Regions from separate parts of the Tessaracoccus sp. ZS01 genome, predicted to be linked through region 1. Evidence: predicted binding sites of a transcription regulator. Region 1 holds the regulator's gene; the other holds the start of a gene.
What was found. Region 1 encodes HrcA, which represses chaperone genes, less so after heat shock. Its sites were predicted from a motif close to TTGGCACTCGNNNNNNNCGAGTGCCAA; they were not measured.
Positions count from the first base shown of each region.

Region 2: groL (chaperonin GroEL) is a predicted target of HrcA. The motif match lies at 1,867-1,893, and genes of this name have one in related genera.

Region 1 is NZ_PQFE01000001.1:649,967-653,375, forward strand. It holds gene C3E87_RS03120 (16S rRNA (uracil(1498)-N(3))-methyltransferase) at 1-95, opposite strand, end outside; gene dnaJ (molecular chaperone DnaJ) at 92-1,264, opposite strand; gene hrcA (heat-inducible transcriptional repressor HrcA) at 1,276-2,289, opposite strand; gene C3E87_RS03135 (MBL fold metallo-hydrolase) at 2,378-3,142, shown strand; gene C3E87_RS03140 (inositol monophosphatase) at 3,152-3,409, opposite strand, start outside.
Region 2 is NZ_PQFE01000021.1:8,873-12,281, forward strand. It holds gene groL (chaperonin GroEL) at 94-1,719, opposite strand; gene C3E87_RS13390 (hypothetical protein) at 1,927-2,379, shown strand; gene C3E87_RS13395 (DUF3263 domain-containing protein) at 2,384-2,659, opposite strand; gene manA (mannose-6-phosphate isomerase, class I) at 2,778-3,409, shown strand, end outside.

The DNA of each region.
Region 1 (3,409 bases):
CTGACGGCGTGGTGGGCCTCATCGCCGGTGACGACGACGCGCTGACCGGGCCGGACGGTGTCGTCGAACGTGGCGAGGAAGAGGGGATCCGTCACGAGAACCACTCGCTCAGCTTGCCGAAGACACCCGCTTTGCCGGGCTTGGCGGTGACCGCCTCCGCCCGGATCTCATCGCGGGCCTCGGCGAGCTGGTGCATCAGGTCGCGCTGGTGGTCGTCGAGCTTGGTGGGGGTCTGCACCAGCAGGGTGACGCCCAGGTCTCCCCGGCCACCGCCGCGCAGGCGCGGCACGCCGCGGCCCTTCAGCGCGATCCGGGTGCCGGACTGGGTGCCGGACGGCACCTCGAGGGAGACGGTGCGGTCCTCGACGTCGGACTTCTCCCACTCCGCCTCGAGGGTGGTGACGGCGACGGTGGTGCCGAGCGCAGCGGCGGTCATGGGGAGCTTGACGACCATCTCGAGGTTGTCGCCGTCTCGCCGGAAGCTCTCGTGGCTGTTGACGGACAGTTCCACGTAGAGGTCTCCGGCGGGGCCGCCGCCGGGCCCTACCTCGCCCTGGCCCTCGAGGTGGATCCGGATGCCCGTCGAGACACCAGCCGGGATCTTCACCTGGAGGGTGCGGGTGGTGCGCACGCGGCCCTCACCGGAGCACTCGCCGCAGGGGCGCGGGATGGTCGTGCCGTAGCCACGGCACGTCGGGCACGCCTGCGAGGTGCGGATGTCGCCGAGGAAGCTGCGCTGGATCTGGGTGATGTCGCCGTTGCCGTTACAGGTCGAGCACGTCACCGGCTCAGACCCGGGCTCGCCGCCGGAGCCGGTGCACTTCGGGCAGACGACGGCGGTGGCGACCTTCACCGGCTTGGTCACGCCGAACACTGCCTCGTGCAGATCCAGGGAGACGCGCACCAGCGCGTCCTGGCCCTGGCGCACGCGGGAACGTGGCCCACGGCTGCCGGCCTGGCCGAACATGGCGTCGACGAGGTTGGTGAAGTCGAAGCCACCGGCGAACCCGCCGCCGAAGCCCGAGAAGCCCGCACCGGCCGCACCCGCCATGGGGTCACCGCCACGGTCGAAGACCGCACGCTTGTTCGGGTCGCTCAGCACCTCGTAGGCCTCGCTGAGTTCCTTGAACTTCTCTGCGGCCTCCGCGTCCTCGTGGGCGACGTCGGGATGGACCTTCATGGCACGACGGCGGTAGGCCTTCTTGATGCCTTCAGGGGTTGCGTCGCGTTCGACACCGAGGATGGCGTAGTAATCCTTGCTCATATTTCTTGCGTTCAGCCTTCGTTGAGGAATCTGCTCACGTAACGAGCCACGGCGCGCACCGCGGCGATGGTGGACGGGTAGTCCATCCGGGTGGGTCCGACGACGCCGAGGCTCGCCCGGAAATCGGCACCGTATCCGGAGGCCACCAGTGATGTCGACTGGAACCCCTGGGCGGTGTTCTCCTGCCCGATGCGGACGGTGATGTCGTCACCGCCCGCCTCACCGAGGAGACGCATGAGGACGACCTGCTCCTCGAGGGCCTCCAACAGCGGCCGCATATTCGTCTCGAAGGCGGCGCCGGCCAGGTTCGGGACGCCGGCCACCACCACCTGCGAGGCGGGTTCGGCGGCGATGGTTTCCAGGACCGTGGCGACGACCGGCGCGGAGAACGCCCGGTCCTCCGGTGCGATGGTGTCGAGCACCCTCACCAGTGCGTCGGCGGCATCTGCGGCGGCCCGGCCCACCGTCGCGGCGACCAACTTCTGCCGCAGCCCGTGCAGGCGGGCCTCATCCAGCGCCGGGGCCTCGATGACGCTCTGGTCCACCCGCCCCGAGGACTGCACGACGATCACCATCAAACGCTCGGCCGTCAGCGAGACCAGTTCGATGTGCCGGATGACGTCGTGCTGCGCCACGGGGTACTGCACGATGGCGACCTGACGGGTCAGTTGCGCCAGGAGGCGGACGGTGCGCATCACGAGGTCGTCGATGTCAGCGGTGCCGTTCATGAACGTGGTGATGGCGGTGCGTTCCGCGCCTGACAGAGGCTTGATGCGCGCAAGCTTGTCGACGAACAGCCGGTAACCCTTGTCCGTGGGGATCCGGCCGGCGCTGGTGTGGGGTTGCGTGATGTAGCCCTCCTCCTCCAACGCGGCCATGTCGTTGCGGACGGTGGCGGCCGAGACATCGAGCTTGTGCCGCTCCACGAGGGCCTTGGAGCCCACCGGCTCGCGGCTGGCCACGTAGTCGGTCACGATGGCCTTGAGGACTTCGAGCTTGCGGTCGTCGAACTTGCGGTCGTCTATCACGTCACCTCCAACACTTGCTGCAGCAGCCTACTCATTGGCACTCTCGTTTACCGAGTGCCAGTGTACCGCCCCTACGATGGGCATCATGACACTCGACTGGACCCCCGTGACCGACCGCGTCTTCATGACCACCGTGGAACCGCACCGTGTCAACATCGGGCTGATCGTCGGCGACACCGGGGCGATGCTGATCGACACCGGCAACTCGCCCGAGCAGGGCGCGGAGGTCCTGGCGTCGGCCACCGCGCTGGCCGGCGTCCCCGTGACTCACGTCCTCCTGACCCACGACCATCACGACCACGTCAACGGCCTGGCCGGCATGGGGGAGGTCATCTCGATCGCGCATGAGAAGCTCACGGCCGTTCCGGTCTCCCGCACGTTCTCGATGGCGCTGGCGGTGGATCTCGGCAACCTGCGGGTGGAGGCGCTGCACTTCGGCGAGGGCCACACCGACAACGACGTGCTGGTCTTCCTGCCCGGTGAGAACGTCGTCTTCGCCGGCGACCTCCTGGAGGAGGGCTCGGATCCGCAGATCGACGACCGGGGCTCGCTGAGCAACTGGCCCACCGTGCTCGACGGTGTCCTGGGCGCCGCGAACGCCACGACGCGCTTCGTGCCCGGCCATGGGGCCGTCGTCGACCGCGATTACGCGTTCATCCAGCGCGCCGAGATCGGCATGCTCTACGGCCAGACCGAGATGCTGATCCACCAGGGTACGAAGCTGGAGGACGCGGCGGCGGCCACGGAGTGGCCCTTCACCGCCGAGACGCTCGCCGTCGCCCTGCCGAAGGCCTATGCCGAGCTGAGTGCCAAGGGCATCGTGCCGAAGAGGCACCTGCCCCTGATCTGAGCGCGAACCTCAGATGATGGGCCAGTTCTGCTGGGCCACCATCCAACTCAGCGTGTCGCCGGCGACCAGCAGGCCGCCGCGCGAGCGCGAGGTGAGGCTGTAGTCCATGCCGTCGATCGTGCGGCTGATGCCGCCGTTCTCCACCACCATCAACGACCCCGCGAGATGGTCCCACGGGTGGAGGCTGGAGTAGAACATGAAGTCGAACGTGCCGTCGAGCACCGCCGGGTAGTCGAAGCAGCATGCGAAGTGGCTGCGCACCACGGG
Region 2 (3,409 bases), on a different contig from region 1:
TTGGGAAATCCCTCCCCCGCGTGCCCTGTCCAGCCCCGGGCACGCAGAAGGGCGGCCCCACCGAAGTGGGGCCGCCCTCTGGGCTTCAGGCGATCAGAAGCCGCCCATGCCGCCCATCTCGTCCATGCCGGGAGCGCCCGCGGGGGCCTTCTCCGGCTTGTCCGCGATGACTGCCTCGGTGGTGAGGAACAGCGCGGCGATCGACGCAGCGTTCTGCAGCGCCGAGCGGGTGACCTTGGCCGGGTCGATGATGCCGGCCTCGACCATGTTCTGGTACTCGCCGGTGGCGGCGTTGAGGCCCTCGCCCGCGGGGAGCGAGCCGACCTTCTCCGCCACGACGCCGCCCTCGAGGCCGGCGTTGAAGGCGATCTGCTTCAGCGGAGCCGAAGCGGAGGCGAACACGATCTGGGCGCCGATGGCCTCGTCGCCCGTCAGGCCCTCAACCGAAGCGAGCTTCGAGGCCTGCAGCAGCGCAACGCCACCACCGGGGACGATGCCCTCTTCGACGGCAGCCTTCGCGTTGCGGACAGCGTCCTCAATGCGGTGCTTGCGCTCCTTCAGCTCGACCTCGGTGGCCGCGCCGACCTTGATGACGGCGACGCCACCGGCCAGCTTGGCGAGACGCTCCTGGAGCTTCTCACGGTCGTACTCGGAATCCGAGTTCTCGATCTCGCGACGGATCTGGGCCACGCGGCCTTCGATCTGCTCGGAGTCGCCGGCGCCTTCGATGATGGTGCACTCGTCCTTGGTGACGAGCACGGAGCGCGCCTGGCCGAGGAGATCCAGGGAGACGGTGTCGAGCGACAGACCGACCTCCTCGGAGACGACCTGGGCGCCGGTCAGGATGGCGATGTCGGTCAGCATGGCCTTGCGGCGGTCGCCGAAACCGGGCGCCTTGACGGCGATCGACTTGAACGTGCCGCGGATCTTGTTGACGATGAGGCCGGCCAGGGCCTCACCCTCGACGTCCTCGGCGATGACGAGCAGCGGCTTGCCGGACTGCATGACCTTCTCCAGCACGGGCAGGAGGTCCTTCAGCGACGAGATCTTGGAGTTGGCGAGCAGGATGTACGGGTCATCCAGCGTTGCTTCCATGCGCTCGGCGTCCGTGACGAAGTAGGGCGAGATGTAGCCCTTGTCGAAGCGCATGCCCTCGGTCATTTCGAGGTCGAGGCCGAACGTGTTCGACTCCTCGACCGTGATGACGCCTTCCTTGCCAACCTTGTCCATCGCCTCGGCGATGATCTCGCCGACGGTGGGGTCAGCGGCGGAGATCGACGCGGTGGCGGCGATCTGCTCCTTGGTCTCAACGTCGATGGCGAGTTCGCCGAGCTTCTCGACGATCGCCGCGACGGCGGTCTCGATGCCCTTCTTCAGGCCAACGGGGTTCGCGCCGGCCGACACGTTGCGCAGGCCCTCACGGACCATCGCCTGTGCCAGCACGGTGGCGGTGGTGGTGCCGTCGCCGGCGACGTCGTCGGTCTTCTTGGCGACCTCCTTGACGAGTTCGGCGCCGATACGCTCGAAGGGATCCTCGAGCTCGATCTCCTTGGCGATGGACACGCCATCGTTGGTGATCGTGGGGGCGCCCCACTTCTTCTCCAGGACGACGTTGCGGCCCTTGGGGCCGAGGGTGACCTTGACGGCGTCCGCAAGCGTGTTCATGCCGCGCTCAAGGCCGCGTCGTGCGGCCTCATTGAATTCAATCAGCTTTGCCATGGTGTTCGGGAGTCCTCCCGTCGATGGGGCGGCTAGCCCCGGGTGTCTTCAGATGTCAGGTTGAACTGCTGGTGCCCGCGACGGACGGCCCTTCCGGGCCTCACCGCAGTTCGGTAGCACTCAAACGTGAGAGTGCTAACCCCATTATTAGCACTCTCCCCCAGGGAGTGCAAAGCTTCTGGGGCATCGGTTCACTAGAGTGAGTCCATGGACACGCCGCGGATCCTCCGGAACGTCGCCAACGCGCTCAATCTGTCCACGCCGCTGGGGCTGGTCCTGGGCCTCGTCGGCCGTGGCCGGCCCCGCCGTCACGGCCACCTCATCGTGTTCGAGCAGGTGAAGCTGCCGCTGGTCGATGCCAGCGCGATGACGGTGGGCGACGTCGTGCTCGTTCCCGGCAAGACGGTCGGCGAAGTGGAGGCCCGGCTCCCGGAGCTGCTCGCCCACGAGGAGGCGCATGCGTGGCAGTACGCCTACTGCCTGGGGCTGCCCTTCATTCCCCTCTACGTGATTGCGGTGACCTGGTCCATGCTCCGCTCAGGGGACAGGGCCACGGCCAATCACTTCGAGGTACAGGCGGACCTGCTCAAGGGCGGCTACCGCGTGGGCACCAAACGCCCGCTGCGTGAGGGCCTGGCAGCGCTGAGGTTCCGTCGGTGACGGATCAGGCGTGGAGGCGGCGCGCCGAGCGCGCGGCCTGACGCTGGCTGCGCATGCGGCGCAGGCGCTTCACGAGCAGCGGCCGGTAGGCCAGCGCGCGCGGGGTGTCGATGAGGGCGTTGAGCTGCTGGTAGTAGCGCGCCGACGACAGGGAGAAGCTCTCCATGATCGCCTGTTCCTTCGGCACCGCAGACGTGAACCAGCTGTCCTCGAAGTCGAGGATGGCGGCTTCGCGTTCGGTCAGGTCGACCGGCGTGTGCACAGTGAGGGCCTCGGACATGCCCGTCAGTTTAGCTGCAAACGACACCCGTGTCATTCATCTGTGGCAACACTGGTACCAGTCCGAAGGTAGAGTCACCTGTGCCCGCTCACACCACGTCTCTAGGAGCCGATCGCCGATGCGCCGACTCACCGGCCATGTCCAGCACTTCGCCTGGGGCAGCCACACGGCGATCCCGCGTATCCTCCGCCGCGAGCCCGACGACCGGCCCTGGGCTGAGTACTGGCTGGGCACCCACCCGGGCGGCCACGCCTTCCTCGACGACGGGGTGGCGCTGGCCACCCACGTCCAGGAGAACCCGGAGGTGGTGGGCGCCGCCGCCCGCGCCGAGTTCGGTGACAGACTCCCCTACCTCATCAAGATCCTCGCAGCGTCGTCCCCTCTGAGCCTGCAGGCGCACCCGTCGAGGGAGCAGGCGGAGGTCGGCTATGCCCGCGAATCGTTGCTGGGCCTGCATCCGTCGGAGCCGATCCGCTCCTTCAAGGACGACTGGCCCAAGCCTGAGGCCATCGTCGCCCTGACCCCGTTCGAGGGCCTCCTCGGCTTCCGCGACCCCCATGAGACGGCCGGCCTGTTCGAGGCACTGGGAGTTGCGGACGAGTTGGCCTCTGTCATCGGCCCCCTCCGTGACCGGGCAGCCGCCCCGGCTCTTCAGGAAGTCTTCCTCGACGTCCTGTCGCTCGACGAGCGGCGGCACCTCGTCGATGTGGTGCTCGCGGCAGGCGTGAACCTCCTCGAGGCTCCGGGCGC